2 linked regions of the Prochlorococcus marinus str. MIT 9313 genome follow. The protein of the gene in region 2 binds, or shares a complex with, the protein of the main gene of each other region. Links are inferred from orthologs where the notes say so. Each region holds a gene or a part of one and is shown on either strand. Other genes may lie near its edges. The genes, in order: mnmE and mnmG.

Evidence for each region.
Region 1: the proteins of mnmG (region 2) and mnmE are in contact, whole or in part, in a solved structure (PDB 9HIP), measured with the Escherichia coli proteins. The link is inferred for Prochlorococcus marinus str. MIT 9313 from one-to-one orthologs.

Annotation. Positions count from the first base shown.
Region 1 is NC_005071.1:2,178,853-2,187,716, forward strand. Bases 1,999-4,887 are described here. They hold mnmE (tRNA uridine-5-carboxymethylaminomethyl(34) synthesis GTPase MnmE), read right to left. Parts: upstream 4,204-4,887; coding sequence 2,794-4,203; downstream 1,999-2,793. Other genes in these bases: nadC (carboxylating nicotinate-nucleotide diphosphorylase), read right to left, coding at 1,999-2,696; AKG35_RS11045 (DUF2062 domain-containing protein), read left to right, coding at 4,272-4,775. Outside these bases: AKG35_RS13085 (hypothetical protein), read right to left, coding at 1-164; AKG35_RS11025 (transposase), read left to right, coding at 163-948; AKG35_RS11030 (Nif11-like leader peptide family natural product precursor), read right to left, coding at 1,196-1,450; AKG35_RS13360 (hypothetical protein), read right to left, coding at 1,518-1,667; more of nadC, read right to left, coding at 1,806-1,998; AKG35_RS11050 (hypothetical protein), read left to right, coding at 5,140-5,331; AKG35_RS11055 (Paralytic/GBP/PSP peptide), read right to left, coding at 5,735-6,139; AKG35_RS13090 (hypothetical protein), read left to right, coding at 7,354-7,509; AKG35_RS11060 (mechanosensitive ion channel family protein), read left to right, coding at 8,784-8,864. UniProt on the Escherichia coli protein: Exhibits a very high intrinsic GTPase hydrolysis rate. Involved in the addition of a carboxymethylaminomethyl (cmnm) group at the wobble position (U34) of certain tRNAs, forming tRNA-cmnm(5)s(2)U34.
Region 2 is NC_005071.1:2,303,303-2,312,207, reverse strand. The notes cover bases 5,976-8,905. They hold mnmG (tRNA uridine-5-carboxymethylaminomethyl(34) synthesis enzyme MnmG), read right to left. Parts: upstream 8,457-8,905; coding sequence 6,495-8,456; downstream 5,976-6,494. Other genes in these bases: dnaB (replicative DNA helicase), read right to left, coding at 8,508-8,905; AKG35_RS11605 (pilus assembly protein PilZ), read right to left, coding at 5,976-6,469. In the rest of the region: AKG35_RS11645 (TVP38/TMEM64 family protein), read left to right, coding at 1-605; AKG35_RS11640 (hypothetical protein), read right to left, coding at 581-760; NAD-dependent DNA ligase LigA, read right to left, coding at 800-2,890; AKG35_RS11630 (hypothetical protein), read right to left, coding at 2,918-3,334; AKG35_RS11625 (SprT family zinc-dependent metalloprotease), read left to right, coding at 3,456-4,004; AKG35_RS11620 (hypothetical protein), read left to right, coding at 4,110-4,631; AKG35_RS11615 (hypothetical protein), read right to left, coding at 4,647-5,096; AKG35_RS11610 (chorismate lyase), read right to left, coding at 5,184-5,762; more of AKG35_RS11605, read right to left, coding at 5,780-5,975. UniProt on the Escherichia coli protein: NAD-binding protein involved in the addition of a carboxymethylaminomethyl (cmnm) group at the wobble position (U34) of certain tRNAs, forming tRNA-cmnm(5)s(2)U34.

The sequences.
Region 1 (8,864 bases), 120 kb from region 2 along the record:
GGCGGCTCAATAAAAGCTGGATCAGCAGAGCCAATGCACTGATTGATCCTTTCGTTATTCGTTCTCTTCATCAGCTCTTGGTTGTTCCCTTGCTGATGATTCTGCTCTGATGCCGTCAGCACATGGCTCGGACGACCTACTGCCGACAACTGGGTACTACGCATGGCTCGAGCCAAACGCTTACTGCCGGCTGGCTGCAGTTTTCATATCACGCTGCGCTGCAATAGCAGGCAGTTCTTGATTGCAAAAGCCCTTAGGCGAGATGTGCTGCTAGCTGTGCTTGCTAAAGCCAAGCAGAAGGTTCCTCATCGCTTGTATGCGGTGTGCCTGATGGCCAACCACCTGCACTTGCTGCTGCGTCCTGATGATGCAAGTGAGCTGCCGAAATTGATGCATTGGATTGGCTGGTATTCAGCGATGGCACTTAATCGTCTTTCTGGTCGTTGCGGACATTTTTGGGAGGCTAGGTATTACGCCACTGCAATTGCTCCAAAAGATCACAGACGAGTGCTGAATACCTTGCGCTACATCCACGCCAACCCAAAGGCAGCAGGAATCAGAAAAGGGTTTTATGACCCCTATTCCAATTACGGGCATTACGGCAGGTTGGAATGTGATGGCATCAGTGAGTGGCACCCCAGCTTTTTGCAACTGGCATCAAGCCTGAAGGGCTGTTCCAGGCGTTATGAGCGCTTTTGCGAGCGGTATCGCCATCACGCCAAAGCAGGAGCCAAATGCCATTGGGGCTCACGGATCCTGAAGCGATTTGTTCAGAGCAGCAGGAGCAACAGAAGCAAGAGAAAGCGAATATCACCAGGTCAACAGCAACTCCCTTTTGCTTTTGATGTTCGGCTCAATCAAATCCCAGAGGAGTGGCATCAGGTTGCGGTGAGATTTAGCAAGCCGAATGGAATCAGAGATGGAGATCAAACTCTCAGGCTGTGGTGATTAAGTTAGGAATATAAGTAGTTTTAGGGCAAAAGGATTTAGAGGTAAATTTGTGATGAATACGAAAAACTATTGGTGGTTGCTGCCTGCTAAAGAAGACATCAAGGTAACTTTTTGCAAGTCAATGGGGCCAGGTATCGGATGCCGTTTTAAGCGAATAGGGAAGTCATTGAAGAAATAAAAAGCCCCTGCTAATGCAAGGGCTTTGAGTGTGTAGGCTCCACATTTCAACCGACAACTCAACAACTCAGCAACAGTAGGAGGTTTCACATTTGTAGTTTCTCGTGGTTTGCCCCCAGTCGTGGTTGAAAGCACCCCCAGCCAAACCTTCCAGCTCAGCATCAGACAGGGTTTTACGATGCTCTTTTAAGTCTTCTATGGTGATCGAGAAGCCTGCAGCTTTGGCAATAGCAATAACATCAGCGCCTTCTGCCTTGAGCTGTTCCTGCAATGTAGTATCGGCTTGAACTTTGGCGATGAATGCTTTGAGTTGTTCCTCGATTTAGTTGTCTATTCTTCATCTATAGCCCAATCTAAGGTTGTTGAATGCATGCACTTGAAGATTTGACTTATTTGGTATCTTTAATGTTGATCTCCATCACGCCGAGATCTGCTGTACTGCCATCCTCTTGAGCAACAACAGGCTGAATGGGAGAAATAGCTAAGACAAGAGCAGCAGCACCAGTAAGCGATAAAGAAAGACAAACCGAACTCTGCACGGGGATTGACTAAGTAATCAGCCCATGTTGCTTTGAATAATGGGTTTAATGGCTGAGCTTGAGTCAGTCGCTGTGTTAGCAAGCAAGATTGGCTTAAAATAGAACAACCTCGATACCACTTAGGCAGGCGTCGTTGATTCAAACCGCTGTTGATTCAAATCGCATGCTGATATCAAGCCAGGGGCTGCGCGTCACTGGAGCACTCGTCGAGATCAAATCAATCCCTGTTGCCGCGTAGGCATGCAACTGGCCAGGGTCCACACCAGACGCCTCCAGAACCACAGGCCCTTCAGCTCTCTGCTCTGCCAATAGACGCAAGCGCGGCACCAAGTCTTGCAACTGAGTAGGGGAAAATTCATCCAACAGCACACCATTCGCTCCAGCCCGAATCGCCTCAGCAGCCTGGTCGGCAGTTTCAGCTTCAACGATCACTTGAGCTGGCCATGGTGCGCTTGTGCGAACAGCGGCGACAGCTGCAGCCATGCTGCCAGCCCAAGCCAAATGGTTCTCCTTCAGCATGGCGGCATCATCCAAACCACAACGGTGATTCACTCCCCCCCCACAGCGAACGGCGTACTTCTCCAACACACGTAGCCCAGGAGTGGTCTTACGGGTGTCAGCCAAGCGCACAGACGACCCACGCAACTGATCCACGAGTGCGGCAGTTGCGGTTGCCACGCCAGACAATCGCATCGCCAAATTCAGTGCTGTTCGCTCAACAGCCGCCAACGCTGAGGCCTGCCCCTCAAGCCGCAGTAAATCTTGGCCAACTGAAACTGAAGCCCCTTCACTGACGAGAAGCTGCACCCTGGCCTTTGGATCAAGCGCATGCAGCAATGGCTCAACGAACACTCCTCCACAAAACAGACCATCGGCTTTCGCTCGCCAACACGCACGACCATGACAACCACGCAAAGCAGGAGCGGTGAGATCACCGCGACCGAGATCTTCTGCCAACCAGCTCTCAAGCCTGCTGCGCAGTTCTGGAGTCAGGGTCAGCGAAGGTGAAGAGACTGACATGGAAAACATCTTGCAAACAAAAATACAATCTTTCCAAGCGTGATTGGCTAGGCAGAAAAAAGCGTTTTGCCACTATTGATTCACACTAGTGCGTTTCTATTTTCACTTATTTGCCAATACAAAACCGCGAAAAGATGCGATCAAGCACAGCCTCTGTGATCTCCTCGCCAGTGATCTCACCCAAGCTGCTGATCGCTTGCCGCAGATCAATGGTCCAGAAATCCCAAGGCAACTGGTGCTCTGCTGCTTCCTGCGTGCGAGCCAAAGCAATTGCTGCTGCTGCGGCAAGATCTTGCTGCCGTTGATTGAGCGCAACCACCAACCCCTGCGCTTCGCTGGCACCACAAGTCTTCAAAACAGCCTTAATCAAGGCCTCTTCTCCTTGCCCAGTGAGTGCACTCAACATCACATCCACAGTCTTGCCATCAACCTCATTGCCCAGCGAAGCAACCATTAGAGAAGCAGCCATCGAGGCAGGCTGAAGATCAGCTTTATTACCCACAAGAAGCCTTGGCAGATCATCTGGGATCTGAGCGAGCAACGCCGCATCGTCGGCTGTCCATCCCAGACTGAGATCAAACACCAACACCGCCACATCAGCTGCAGCGAGAGCCTGATGACTACGATCTATCCCTAGTTGCTCCAGAGCATCCTGCGTGGCGCGAATGCCTGCGGTGTCTACCAAGGTGATCGGCACACCCTCCAGCACAATCTCGCTCTCCAAGACATCCCTGGTCGTACCAGGAAGATCCGTCACGATCGCCCGCTCCCGGCGGCTGAGGCGATTCAACAGGGAGCTCTTACCAACATTGGGGCGGCCAACCAGAGCCACCTGTAGCCCCTGGCGCAGCACATCACCACGCTTGGCATCTTCAACAAGCTGTTCGAGCTCTCTGCGCACGCACTGCAACTCAAGTAACAACTCAGCACCATCGAGAGGGGGAAGATCCTCCTCAAAATCAACCCTGGCCTCCAGCTCACTGAGCTGATCCAACAACCTTTCCCGCAGGGAGGTGATGCGGCGCTGAATGCCTCCATCGACTCCCGTCATCGCCAACTGGGCTGCTCGACGACTACGCGCCGCCACAAGTTCACTGATCGCCTCCGCCTGGGTGAGGTCAAGCCGGCCGTTGAGCACCGCCCGCTGGCTGAACTCTCCAGGCAATGCCCGGCGCACATGCGGCTGAGCCAACACACGCTCAAGCACCCGCTGAACAGCCATCAATCCACCATGACAGTGGATCTCCACAACATCCTCGCCAGTGAAACTGCGTGGCCCCTTCATCAGCAACACAAGAACTTCATCGATCCGTTCCTTGCCGCTCTCATCCATCACATGGCCATACAACACACGATGACTAACCCAAAGTTGTTGCCCCGGGATCGACACCACACTCCGCCCAACGACCTCAGCCGCTGGCCCGGAAAGCCGCACCACAGCAATACCCCCTTGGCCTGGTGCAACCGCCGTTGCCACTGCGGCAATCGTTTGTTGATGGGGGATTGGAGAAGACATCATCACTGGCACCTTCAGCCCTTCCTACGATCAAAGCCACCCTGCAGCACCATTGCTTCGGTCTGGCCATGATCCAGCAAACCCTCCAGGGCATCAGCAGGCGACTGCGCCGCTGGCTTGTTTGGCTCTGGCAGCAAGAAGGAACGCCAGGGCAACGGGCGCGAGGGGTCGCAGCGGGAGTGTTCAGCGGCTGCTTCCCTTTCTTCGGGTTACAGACACTGCTCGGTGTCGCCTTAGCCAGTGTGGTGCGCGGCAACCATGTACTGGCTGCCATAGGCACCTGGATCAGTAACCCGATCACCTATTTGCCGCTCTATTGGTTCAACTATCAAGTTGGCTCTTCCCTACTTGGCCAAGGGCAAAATGACCTTGACCTCACTCGACTCAATGAGCAAGATCTTTGGACTCAAGGCTGGGTCTTCAGCACTCGCCTTTTACTTGGATCAAGTTTGGTAGGAGCAATCGCGGCTCTCTTCACAAGCTGTGTTGTCTATGGATTGCTCAAAGGGCCAGCAAAAGCAAAATCGCGACAACAAATTTATCGCAGGCGAAACCAAAGTAAACATGACTAAATAGAAATTAGCCTACCGAGATTACAGATTGCTTAATCATACATCCATCGCCACAAAATCTTGGCAGCATGCCCATTCTACGCTGCCTCTTTGGTGTTATTAATTGCATCATTTGCAGGAAATGGAGAAAAATTGACGCCAGAGGAGCTATTTTCATGGACATGAAAATAGCTCAGGAATATCAACCCTTACAAGCCTAAGGTATATACCCCTGACTACCACATCGCGGGCAGCGAAAAGTCTTTAGTGTGACTCACAGCCAAACTTTAAATAACTCAAAAATCTTTTTCTTGATGAAATTTGTCAATAATCTGCAGCGTTCTAGGGCTAGCTTATCGTCATGCTAATCACTTCATTGAAAAGAATGCCTTCACTACCCCCGAGACTGATACGCCGTGCACTTCTTCTCGATGTGGTGCTGGCGTTGGTCTTCCTCAGCCTCTCTTTATTTGCCGAAGAACAGGTCTGGCGTTTGATCTGGGGTTGCGGCGCCTTGCTCGCAGTAGTCGACGCCCTTGTGGCCAATCGATTCCTTGATGAAGAAGACCTGGACTGAGGAAAATAACTACAATTTTCTGCATTTAAGCTCTTCATTTATAATGTCTCTATCGAGACAAGCTTATTTTTTATAAAATCTGGACTTTAACAGAAAAGTCACAAGTGTGCAAAGAATCAGTTCGATGATAACCTCAACTCCTGGACCAGTAAAAGGCAACAGAATGGATGCTAATTCGAGCATTAACGCAATTATGGCAATACAACGTAGAACGATATAGACACTAAAAACATCAACCCCCAGGAGATAGGCCTGGAAGGCGAAAGAGTCAATCCCTTCAATACTTGCATTAGTCGGGCATAGATAAATTTGGCCAAAGACCTTAGGCCATCGATTAGGTGTAGGTATTTTCTTTACAGTCGTTGCTTAATGTTCATCCTAGCAACGACAAAGTTCTCTAATGCTAGCGATCTATCAACAGTGATGCAGTATTGAACTCATTGTATTCACCATCAGTCCAGCTATATGCGACATCCGAATCCACCTGCTTCACCTTCATGCTCTTACGATCTGTCTTGAGCACCTGTCCCCTAGCTCTAAAATTTCCTTTCATTCCATCCTTATTGACCTGAACATATATGGCTCCTACTTCAAAGCCTCTGTCACTGCAAAATATTTCATCAAAACAAGTATGTACAGTAACTGCATAATCATCAGATACAAAGCCAGCCCCAGCAGCGTAAGTATTTGAACATCTCCAACTGCCACCCGTGATCAAACCTGACTTTGCACCAGAGGCTAAATTTTCATTCCATCCAATAGCCTCAAAGGCTGCACAACCAGCTTCAGCCCTTACGGGAAGAGTCAAGCCGGCACAGCAGACGGACACCACTACTCCGAACATAGCCCGGGGTAAGACTTGGAATGTGTTCAGGTGTAGGGGCAAGAGCAGTATTGGCTACATATAGAGGCTCCGATAACCAAGATAAGCCAAACCTGAGGACGAAGGTTACCGTTACCCAAATCAAGAAATATGGCAGGCATCCCAAACCCTGCGATCAATCGTTCAAAACCTTTAACCGGGCTAATCACCTCTTTATTAGCAGACAACATAGTTCTATTGACTGCTGATCGCGCATGACGGAAGAAATTGGTTTAAGAATTGTCGTTTTGAAAGTAATCAAACCATTTTTTTGACTGCCTAAAGGTCATTTGATCACTTTGGTGCCTCAGCAGTGATCAGTCATCAAAATCACTGCTGAGGACGCTCGCTTCACTCAGGTTACTTAGGAGCTCATCAAGGATCGAATTGATTGAATAAAAGTAGCAAGTGTCGTAGTAATCCCAGAGCTTTTTGGAGTTTGATATTAAAACGACACCTACAAGGTAAAACAAATGATTTAACTTGTGATTGTGCGACGCTTGACCGCAAGAAAGCCACCAAATGCAATAGGAATAAGAGCTACCAGTGCTCCAATTGTCAGGATAGTAGGAAGTGAAAAGTCTGGCATCGTCTTAGCACAAGTGACAGAGCTATTTTAATCGAATGTCAAGGTCAAAAAAGGAGGACCTGCGTGATGTTGCATCAACAAAATCTATTCTTCCTTATCGACATTCGGTGAACGCAAATGAATATATTATTATAAATCATTCTATGGTCAAGTGAAACAAATACTCACAGCCCTATGCTCTGTGATTGCATTAACCATATCTGCAGAGGCTCAATCCACATCCTCCTCCTTTCGGCAGGCTTGCTAATGATTGTTAGCGGTTAACCAACGATTCGTATGCTTTTCCTGTGGATGTCAGACGCTGACACTGGCAACACAATTGTTATGGGCAACGCAAGCACTGGCGAAATCTACGAGCCCAAAGGACTCTCTCCGGAGTGGCGTGCTGATCCTAAGATCAGCAACAAATTCAAGACAAATGTCTGTCAACTGTGATTCAAGCTTCGATTCTATCCATTAGGCCTACTTCAATTTAGATATTTATAATATTTCTGATAGGATGCCCTTAAAGAAGGGATAGAATCTAAGCTGCGAAGACCTTAAGCCTACCCCTAATGGATCGGAAGCCAACATGAGTAGCAGTGAGAAAGAGCTTGATCTGCGCATTGATCATCTTCAGAAAGAATTAGCATTGGCCGAGCAAGAAAGAGATATTCTTCGTGCGGCCAAGATGCAGCAAAAGATTCTCATGAAACTCCTTAAAGAGAATCCCTCGAGGCAGGTTTAAAGCAAATCGCATAGGGAATTATTTATATTCCCACCATAGAAACTAACTCTCATTTACATGTAAGCTGAAGATGAAATTCATTCGGGCTGCATAGAGGTTAAGCAGTGAAATAGGCAAATATTAATCTAGGCACCAAGCAATTAGGATAGGCTGGATAGCTACAACATTATTTCACAGATCTCCATCAACCTGCTTTCAAGGGTGGGCCTCAAATAACGCTGACTAAAATCAGATTGTTTTCATTAAAAGTAGCAACACAATCGCACCTTCGCCACTACTTAGGATCGGGCGAAAATCCTTGTCGCGCTCGTTTTGCTTTTATTCCTATTAGGCTAGATACCACAAAAGAGCAATCTCCTATGGCTGTCAAGTTCACCTTTGAATCTCAGACGGAGATTTATTACATGTTGAAGGCCTTAAACCAGACTCAATGGTGTGTTGAGAATGGATTGCTTGAAATGGACAGGAAGTCGCTCAAAGGTTTTCAGACATTACGCAAAAAGTTTGCAGACTTCGCATTAGCGAATCCATAGCTTAGATCTTCATGAGTAGATTTGCTTGTCTTGCTTGTACCGACAAGGCTTCTTTGACTTAAATTAAGCAGGCTTACGATGATGAGAACTAATCTCAGGCTTAACATTACTGGCTAATTCTTGGTTACTAGTGATCCAACTAAGATTGAGCCATTTGCATCAACAGGTGATCGCCTGGGTGTCAATGAGATTTTTTTGGATTGATTAAGGATGCACTCAATCATCTCAGACAAGAAACTGATCCTTCTCTAAATCAAGTCATTTATGGGGAAAGCGATCACCTCTAATCAAAAGAGCATCGTAAACTTGCTTAAAGCAATGCTGACTCTATAACCAACAGCAATCTGATCATCTTCAGCAGATGAGCAAGAATCAATAAATTTTTTAGCGCAACTTAAGAGATCGGCATCAGCGACACGGTCAACTTCAGGCTGGAATCAGCATTGCCACCAGTGACTGTTAGCCTCCTTGCTCTGATTAATCTAGCTTGTCTGCCTCTACATGTTTGTAATGGTCTGGAAGATGGCATCGTCTGATTCACTGAGAGACAGTGCATCTATGTCTTGTAAATCAACTGGTAGACACACCACTTCTTGATCAGACCACTTCTGGATCAGACCACTTTCTTGAGAGAGGCTTATCTTGCTCTTGATCAATTGTGGCTGCTGTGATAAAGGCAGTTTTATCTCTACCCTGATTCAACTTTCCTCAGTAAGATTTGCTCAAACCAGATCAAGCCGCATGCCCGATACGCAACAAGAGCTGCTCAACAAGATCGATTTTTTTCAGAGTCAAGAAGGGATCCTGGTCGGAACTGTCTTC
Region 2 (8,905 bases):
CTTGGTTGGAGTCTTGGCTGCCTTTCTTGCAGACACCTATTGGTGCAGTTCTATTTGTGCCTCTCTATGCAGTTTGGGTCACCTTGTTGCTGCCAGGGGTCTGGGCCTCGATGCTTGCAGGTGCGCTCTTCGGGACTGGGTTAGGAAGTTTGCTGGTGTTTGTCGGAGCCTGCCTGGGTGCAGAGGTATCCTTTCTGCTTGGACGTTACTGGCTAAGGAATTGGGCTCGACGTCGCTTGGCAGTTGTGCCAAAACTGCAGGCTGTTGAGAAGGCCGTGAGTCGTGAGGGGCTCAAGTTGGTGCTCTTAACGCGCCTGTCTCCGGCGTTCCCTTTTAGTGTGCTCAACCTTGCATATGGCCTCAGTGAGGTGAGCCTGCGGGACTATTCGATCGGTTTGATCGGCATTCTTCCCGGCACTGTTTTGTTTTGTGGTTTTGGTGCACTGGCTGGAGATGTGGCGCGATTTGGCGATGTCCTCTCTGGCCAGGCTGACCCGGCCACCTGGACTCTCAGGATTGTTGGGGTGTTGGCCACGGTTGTGGTGGTATGGCTGGTAGGCCTTGCAGCCAAGCGAGCTCTTCAGGATTCAGAGCCATCCAGTTGATCTGGGTTGTCTAGCTGCCAGTCTTTGAGGGCGGCAAAGAACACGAACCAGCTCAGCCGGAGGCGTGCAAGCACCCCAGTGCGTTGAGCCAGATCTGCATATTTGGCACGTCCGCAGGCTGTTTTGATCCAGGTGTTGATGTTGGCTTGGCTCATGCTCTTATGCAGTGATTCAAAGCCTAGGGATGGAGAACTTCAGCTGGCCAAAAGTTTGAGCAGCTCCTCCTGGTTAAGGACCGTGACTTCAAGTTTTTCGGCCTTGTTCAGTTTGCTGCCCGCTGCAACTCCAGCCACCACATAACTGGTGTTTTTGCTGACAGAGTTATTGACTTTGCCACCGGAGGCTTCGATCAGGGCTTGGGCTTCGCTGCGGCTCAGGGTTGGCAGAGTGCCTGTTAATACAAAGGTTTGGCCCTCCAAGCTGACCGTTCTTTGGTTTTGATCTGTGTCGTGAGCGAGCTCGTCTTCATTGGCTTCCAGGGAGATACCTAGCTGTTTCAACTTGGCCAGAAGCTGTTGATTGGCGGGGGTGGCAAACCATTGTTGGAGTGACTGCGCAATTTCGTTGCCGACTCCGAACACTGACGTGATTTGTTCGGGTGCCTTGCAGGCGGCGGTGGCCAGTGTGGCGGCGCTGGGGAACTTTTTAGCTAGGGCTTTAGCATTGACTTCGCCGACATGGTGGATTCCTAGGCCGTAGAGCTGCTTATGCCAGGGTTTGCTTTTGGAGGCTTGCAGGGCGGTTATCAGGTTTGCTGTTGATTTACTGCCCATACGATCCATGCTTGCCAGAAGGCTTGCCTCGAGGGCATAGAGGTCAGCAATCGATTGCACTAGACCGCGGTTTACCAGCTGTTCGATCAGCTTGCTGCCGAGGCCATCTACATCCAGAGCTCCTTTACTGACCCAGTGACGTAATGTTCCGCGCAGGATCGCTGGGCAGCTGCTGTTGACACAGCGTGTTGCTGCTTCGTCTTCTTCCCGCACTAGGTCTGATCGGCATTCCGGACAGATATGAGGCAGCTTGAGTGTCTGTGCTCCTGCAGGTCGTAGTTCTCTCAACACACCTATCACTTCCGGGATGATTTCGCCGGCCTTGCGCACCACGATGGTGTCGCCGCTATGGAGATCGAGCTCGCTGACCCGATTGGCGTTGTGCAGTGTGGCGCGGCTCACACTTGTACCTGCTAGTGGTATCGCTTCGAATTCAGCCACAGGTGTTACGGCGCCTGTGCGTCCCACCTGGCAGGTGAGTCTTAGCAATTTGCTTGGGGCTTCTTCAGCGGCGTATTTGAGTGCAATCGCCCAACGTGGGGCCTTTTGAGTAAAGCCTGCAGTTTCTTGTAGTTGTAAGTCGTTGAGCTTTACGACTACTCCGTCGGTGGCGTATGGAAGTTGATGGCGATCCTCATCCCAGAGCTTGAAGAAGTTTTCTACCGCAGTTAAATCCGCAAGCAACGCGGTGTTTGGATTCACTTTGAAGCCGATGGCCTGGAGCCATTGCAATGCTGCCCATTGGTTCATGGGTCTGGCTGGATCATGAGCTTTCGCTTGCCAGTTGTCTGGTAGATGCAGGGTGTAGGCAAAGAAGTCCAGCTGACGTGAGGCCACCACCTTGGGATCTAGTTGACGCAACGTGCCGGCACAGGCATTGCGGGGGTTGGCAAAGGCTACGTCGCCCCGTTTTCCTCGGGCAGTGTTGATGTCTGCAAAGGTGCTATTCGGGATAAACGCTTCTCCTCGCACTTCCAGCCAGGCTGGAGGATGCACGAGTTGTAATCGCAGCGGAATGGAGGCAATGGTGCGGACGTTGGCTGTGATCTCCTCTCCATTAGCGCCATCACCGCGGGTGGCTGCGCGTATGAGTACGCCGTGTTCGTAGCTGAGGGCTAGCGCGTTGCCATCGATCTTCAGTTCGCCCACCATCGATAGATCAGGTTGAGGCGTTTTAGGGTTGGTTTGATGACCAAGCAGCTTGGCGAGTCGGACGTACCAGCCCGTTAGTTCGTCAACATTGAAAGCATTGTCGAGGCTGAGTAATGGGATGCGATGCTGAACACTTGCAAAGCCTTGAGCAGGGGCTCCACCAATCCTTTGGGTGGGGCTGTCTGGGGTGAGTAGCGATGAATCTTTAGCTTCTAGGTTCAGTAGCTCGCGATAGAGGCGGTCGTAGACGGCATCCTCCATCGTTGGTGTATCAAGTACGTAGTAAGAGTGGGCGGCCTGATTGAGTAGTTGGCGTAGTTCGGCTGCCCGCTTTGGGGGTGTTATCGACGTCGGGGTCACCGCAGCTGTCTTAAGAACGATTGGTCATCAATTGAGGGGCACAATGCGATCGACTCGCCATGAATCGTCAATCTTGCTGAATGTGAAATCCATTTTTAATTCATCTTTGCCATCAGATTTGAGTTTGATGGTGAGGATGACCTGACCTTCTTGGAGCCTAGGTCGACCGGATTTGAGGTTGCGATATCGGTTGAGTTTCAGACTGGCCAGGAAGCGGATGAATTGTTGTCTGTTGACGTGCTGCCGATAGGTCTTGGTGGTGAGTAGGTAGGCAGCATCAATCCGACCTGCAGCGACCTGAGTGAAGAACTGCTTGACCAAGGGGTTGATGCCCCTTGCACTGAAGACCAGCCTGACGGCCGTGATGGTCCAGTAGAGCAGTAGGGCTCCAGCGCCAGCTAGTAGGGCTTTGGTCCCAATGTCCCGTGCCAGGGCTAGATCCATCATCTTGATGCAATTGACAAGAGAGTCTGACTGACCGACTTCAGAAATATGGCTCTTCAGCGATTGTGTGAAGTGGGCAGACTGTCAAAGCTTGATTTAAGGGCCTACCCCACGCGCATTAATGCCTCTGGTGCCTCTGCTGCCGCTGTTTCATCGCTTCAATAGGGAATATTTCAATGGCGCCCTAGCGATTGGATCTCAGCCTCTTCTGTCTGTGCGGTGGAGTGATGGTCGATTGCGCAAGACAGCAGGTTTTTATCGTCGTGGCTTAAGGGTTGACGGCCGCAACAGCTGCGAGATTGTTCTTTCTCGTCCGTTGCTGGAGCTTCTGCCTCAGACCGCTACTGAAAGCACTCTTTGCCACGAAATGATCCATGCCTGGATTGATCTTGTACTGCAGGTTAAGGAGAGTCATGGCCCCAACTTTCATGCCCGGATGGCCGCCATTAACGCTGCCCAGAACCAGTTTCAGGTGAGTGTGCGCCATCAGTTTCCCGTGCCTCAAACGCCGCCGCGGTGGTGGGCGGTTTGCCCTCGCTGTGGTCTTCGTTCTCCTTATCAGCGACGTGTTCATCGCGCTGCTTGTCGGCAATGTTGCGACCGTCACTATGGGGGTAGCTGGCATGCCAGCTGTGTGTTCGTCTATGAACCTGCGTTACCGGAGGCCTGAGTGGACATGTTTTTCTGGGTGCTTCAGGTCAGTGGGGTCTCGATTGCCCTAATCGGTTGGCAACGGGAGCAGTGGTTGCACCGGCGGCGCCGGTAACGTCGATGCATGGATACACGTCGTCAACGTCGCCAAAGGTCCAGGGATCCCTTGGATCGTCGTTTGGATCAGTGGCTTGAGACAGGTCGTCAGTTGGTTGATGGTGTGGCCGGCACCCGCCCTGGACAGCGTGGATCTGGTCGTACAGACCGTCGTTCCGCTGCGAGCTTGGGAACGGTTGGTCGCTGGGTGGGTGACAAGCTTGAATGGTTGTTGGAAGAGGACGAGGACGATGGTTGGCTGGAGCCTTGGCAGTCTGAGCCTCAGTCCACTGAAATGCGAGTGAAGCGACCACTGGAAGCGATCTCTCGCCGTGTTCCCCCTTTGATTCAACCTGCGTCTTCTCGCAGTGAGGTTGTGCCTCATGAGGATGATTGGCCCGATGAGTCCACCTTCCAGGTTGATCGTTGGCAGCGTCGCCCATCAGAGCGGCTTAATCCTGAGGCCGCTTCAAACCGAAGCGCATCAGAATCATTGAAGCGACCGCTGGAGCGGAGACCTTTGCCGCGTTCCAGTCGTCGGCGAGATTGAGCCTGCGCGATTCAATCAGGCTGCAGCGCTCAAAGATGCTTGATGTGGTTTGTGCGCTACGCGAAAATGGCAGCCTCGCAGTGCGAGTTGATCATTGACGTCACCTACCAGTTCTTCAGGTAGATCTTCAGCCATTTGCTCTGCTGTTGCATTGATGGAGGGCGATCCCTCTTCAAGGGCCTCAAGTAGTTCGGCCCATTGCTCCACCTGAAGTGTTCGGTTGATGGGTTGGTAGCCGCTTTTCTCAAGCAAGCCTTTGCAGATTTTGGCGTTCCAGAGAGCTGTGCGTGGAGGGGTTTGTGGACCGTGCTTATGGGCTGCACCAGTCTCAAGGGCTCCTGGAGTTGGTCGTCCATGTCGATCGCGCAAGCCTTGCAGTTGTAGTGCTCGGCCGCAATTGATTGCTGAGATGCCGTAGATGCGTCCCAGATCAGTGAGGCTCAGCCAGCTTGGGGAGGGTGCCATGGAGAGGGGAACCGCTTGAATAATCTTCCCGAAAGCACAAGAGTTGGCAAGTTGTCAAGTTAAAAATCGACAAATCGAGAGCTCTGGTCATGAACAGAGTTGAAGCTCTTGTCGTGGAGTGGGTCCGAGCCATTTCTCGAGCTCAGGGCTGAAAACTTCTCGGATCACTGTTAGTTCACGCTCTTGGCGAAAGAAGCGATAATGACGGCTCCAAAATGGCCCTGTTTGGCCGAATGCGGATTCGAGCCAATCGGCAGCGACAAGGCCCAGTCCGTCGACTTCACGAAACAGTTCGGAACGGCCTTTTGTGAGACTGTCCCAGATGGGTTGATTGCGATTGTGGAGATGCTTTTCGGCTTCATCGAAATTCCACCAGCTTTCTGCCCAGGCCAGGGTATGGGAGTCGCAGATCAACCACACCTGGCGCCTTAGTAAAGGTGGTTTGAGTTCGCGAACTTCCTGCGGGGCTGTTGCATCAGGATTGGGTTCCGGTTGCATGGCAATGAGGTTGACTTGCACTTCATGGCCTGTGAGCAGTCTCAGGTGGCGGGTTGGGCTGCCATCCCCAAGCAGCATCAATCGCCAGGGTCCGGGAAGTTGCCAGGGGCCTTCACCAGAGAGCACTGCCTTGCTAGGGGCGTCCCAGACCCGTGCTGGTGAGATCAGTCCTGAGGGTGTCTGGTTCAGAAGGCGCCTCCAATGTTGAGCTGACGTTGCTGACCTTGATTTTTGATGACGGCACCATTGGCGTTGACAGAGTCCAAGCGCCAGTTACTGCTACCGATGTTTTCTCCGGGTTTTGCGGAGGCGGAGGTTTGCTTCAGCTGAAAGATTGCTGAGCTGCTGCCTTTAGGGCCATGTACGACACCTACAAGTACGGGGACTTCGCTTGCATTGTCCTGCAAGTGACTTGAGTGGCTGGAGAACGTTTCTTCGCGGATGGGAACGATGACAGGCTCCAAGCTTTGGACCCAATCAGGATCAAGCGGGGTTTGGGGAAGGACTGCCAGCTCAGAGTTTGTGTTTTGGGCGCTAATGCTTGAGCTGATGCTGGGTTCTTCGCTGGTCGTTCGAGATGCGGCGGGTAACTTTCTGAGCCGCTCCATGACTAGCAAATTTCGTTCTCGGTCAAGCTGGGCTTGGGAGGCTTGCCAATTGTGAGCTAGCCAGACACTGCTGATTAGCCCCGCAGTGGCAAGACCAGTAAGAGACAGAGTAAGAGTTTGCCACTGAGGTGGCTTCGCCTTGAGTGATTCGTGGACATGCACCCTGGCAGAGGTCAGATGATTGTCTTGCTCGTGGAAGACGCGGTCCATCACCTTTTCAGCTCGTAGGTTCCAGTAGGCCCGCGAGGTGGTGAGCTGAGAGGGCACCGTTCGTTTCCAATGACATCCAACGTTATCGATCGTGACCAGAGGCGGCGAGGGTTCGACGCTTCTGCAGTTCCAGCCAGACCAACAGGGCGGTGAGATCTGCCTTGCTAACACCGGGGATCTGGCTGGCCTGAGCGAAATTGAGTGGCCCTACAGCGGTTAGTTTTTCGCGGGCTTCCTTAGAGAGGGTGCTGATGTTGGCGTAGTCGAGATTTGCAGGTAGGCGTCTTTGGCTCTGCCGCTTCAATTGATCAATTTGTTGTTGCTGCCGTTGTAGGTAACCGCTGTACTTGATATCAATTTCTGCTCCTTCTCTTACGCCTAGGGCAAGCTCTGGATCGACTAGGCCATGCTCGATCAGATCAGCACTACGCACGCCAGGACGTCGGAGCAGATCGGCCAGAGTTATGGATCCTTTGATTGTTGCGCCTGTTTTGGCCTCGAGGGCCGGTGCGGCTGGATCGCTAGCTTTGAGTCGCTGCTTTTCGAGTCGTTGTTTTTCATCCTCTAGAGCGGTTTGTTTGCGTTGAAACAGCTGCCAACGGCGTGCATCAATCAGGCCTAGCTGATAGCCCAGAGGCGTGAGGCGTCGGTCTGCGTTGTCGCCCCGCAAAATCAGGCGGTATTCGCTTCGACTGGTGAGCACCCGGTACGGCTCGTGTAGATCCTTGCTGACAAGATCGTCAATCATTGTGCCGATATAGCTGCCCTCGCGCGGAAATTGCACTTGCTCTTGGCCTTGGACGAGACGGGCTGCATTGAGACCGGCAACCAGCCCTTGGGCGGCGGCTTCTTCATAGCCGGTTGTGCCATTCAGTTGCCCAGCAGTGAAAAGCCCTTTGACGCGTTTGGTTTGCAATGAAGGACTGAGCTGTGTGGCGGGAAGGTAGTCGTAATCGACTGCATAGGCAGGCCGCAGCATGACGCATTGTTCAAGCCCTGGCAGGGTGCGTAGCAAGTCGAGTTGCAACCGCTCAGGTAGTCCGGTGGAGAATCCCTGCACATAAATTTCTGGCGTGTCGCGACCTTCCGGTTCGAGAAAAATCTGGTGAGAGTCTTTGTCAGCAAAACGGACGATCTTGTCTTCGATTGATGGGCAGTAACGCGGCCCTTTGCTGTCGAGAAAGCCTCCATAGATAGGCGTTAGTTCGAGGTTCTCTTTGATCAGTTGATGGGTTGATGCGGTGGTGCGGGTGATGTGGCAGCTCATCTGTTCACCGCTAACCCAGGCGGTTGGGTCGAAGGAGAAGAAGCGATCAGCGGCATCGCTGGGTTGCTCTTCCAGTTGATCGAGAGCAATGCTGCGTCGATCGACTCTGGCCGGAGTGCCTGTCTTGAGGCGATTGGTTTGGAAGCCAAGTGACTCGAGGGCTTCGGTGAGCCCTTCTGCGGCTTGCTCGCCGGCACGACCTGCCGGCATGGATTGATTGCCAACCCAGATCTGACCACCAAGGAACGTGCCGGTGGTTAGCACGACGGCTTGGGCCCGATAAATACTGCCGAAATAGGTCCGTACGCCTGTGATTTGTGCTGCATGTCCTTGAGCTGGCTCCCAGTGCTCCCCGCCACCCGATGGATCACCTTTGACTTCGAGGCCAGTCACCATCGCTTCTCTTAGAGAGAGGTTGGCTGTTTGTTGAAGCAACTGCAGCATTTGGCGTGAATAGAGGCGTTTGTCGGTCTGGGCGCGTAAGGCCCAGACCGCAGGGCCGCGGCTTGCATTCAGCACACGTTTTTGCAGCGCCGTCGCATCGGCCAGGCGTCCGATGACCCCCCCAAGGGCATCGACTTCATGCACGAGTTGACTCTTGGCTGGCCCTCCCACTGCGGGATTACACGGTTGCCAGGCAATCCGATCGAGGTTGAGGGTGAATAAAGCTGTACTTAGGCCTAAGCGCGCTGCCGTAATCGCGGCTTCACAACCGGCGTGCCCACCGCCGACGATGATGACGTCGAAGTGTTCGGTTGGGGGAGCACTGAAGGGCATGGGGCCCGTGACGTTCTAGAGAACAGTAGAAATCATCAATGTATTGCTGCTTTAGGCCGCCAGGTTGCGGAACCGTGTGAATTGAGGCTCGAACAGTAGTTTTACTGTGCCGACAGGGCCGTTGCGGTGCTTGGTCACGATGACTTCGGTGATGCCGCGGTCGGGGGTTTCTGGGTTGTAGTACTCGTCGCGGTAGATCATCAGCACCAGGTCAGCGTCCTGTTCGATTGAGCCTGACTCGCGCAGGTCGCTGAGCATTGGGCGTTTGTTGGTGCGGGATTCCACCCCACGGCTGAGCTGTGATAAGGCAATCACAGGTACGTTCAGTTCCCTGGCCATGCCCTTAAGGCCGCGGGTAATCCGGGAGAGTTCCTGAACACGGTTATCAGGCGTGGAGCCCTCCATCAGTTGTAGGTAGTCGATCACGATGAGTCCGAGTTCTTTGCCTT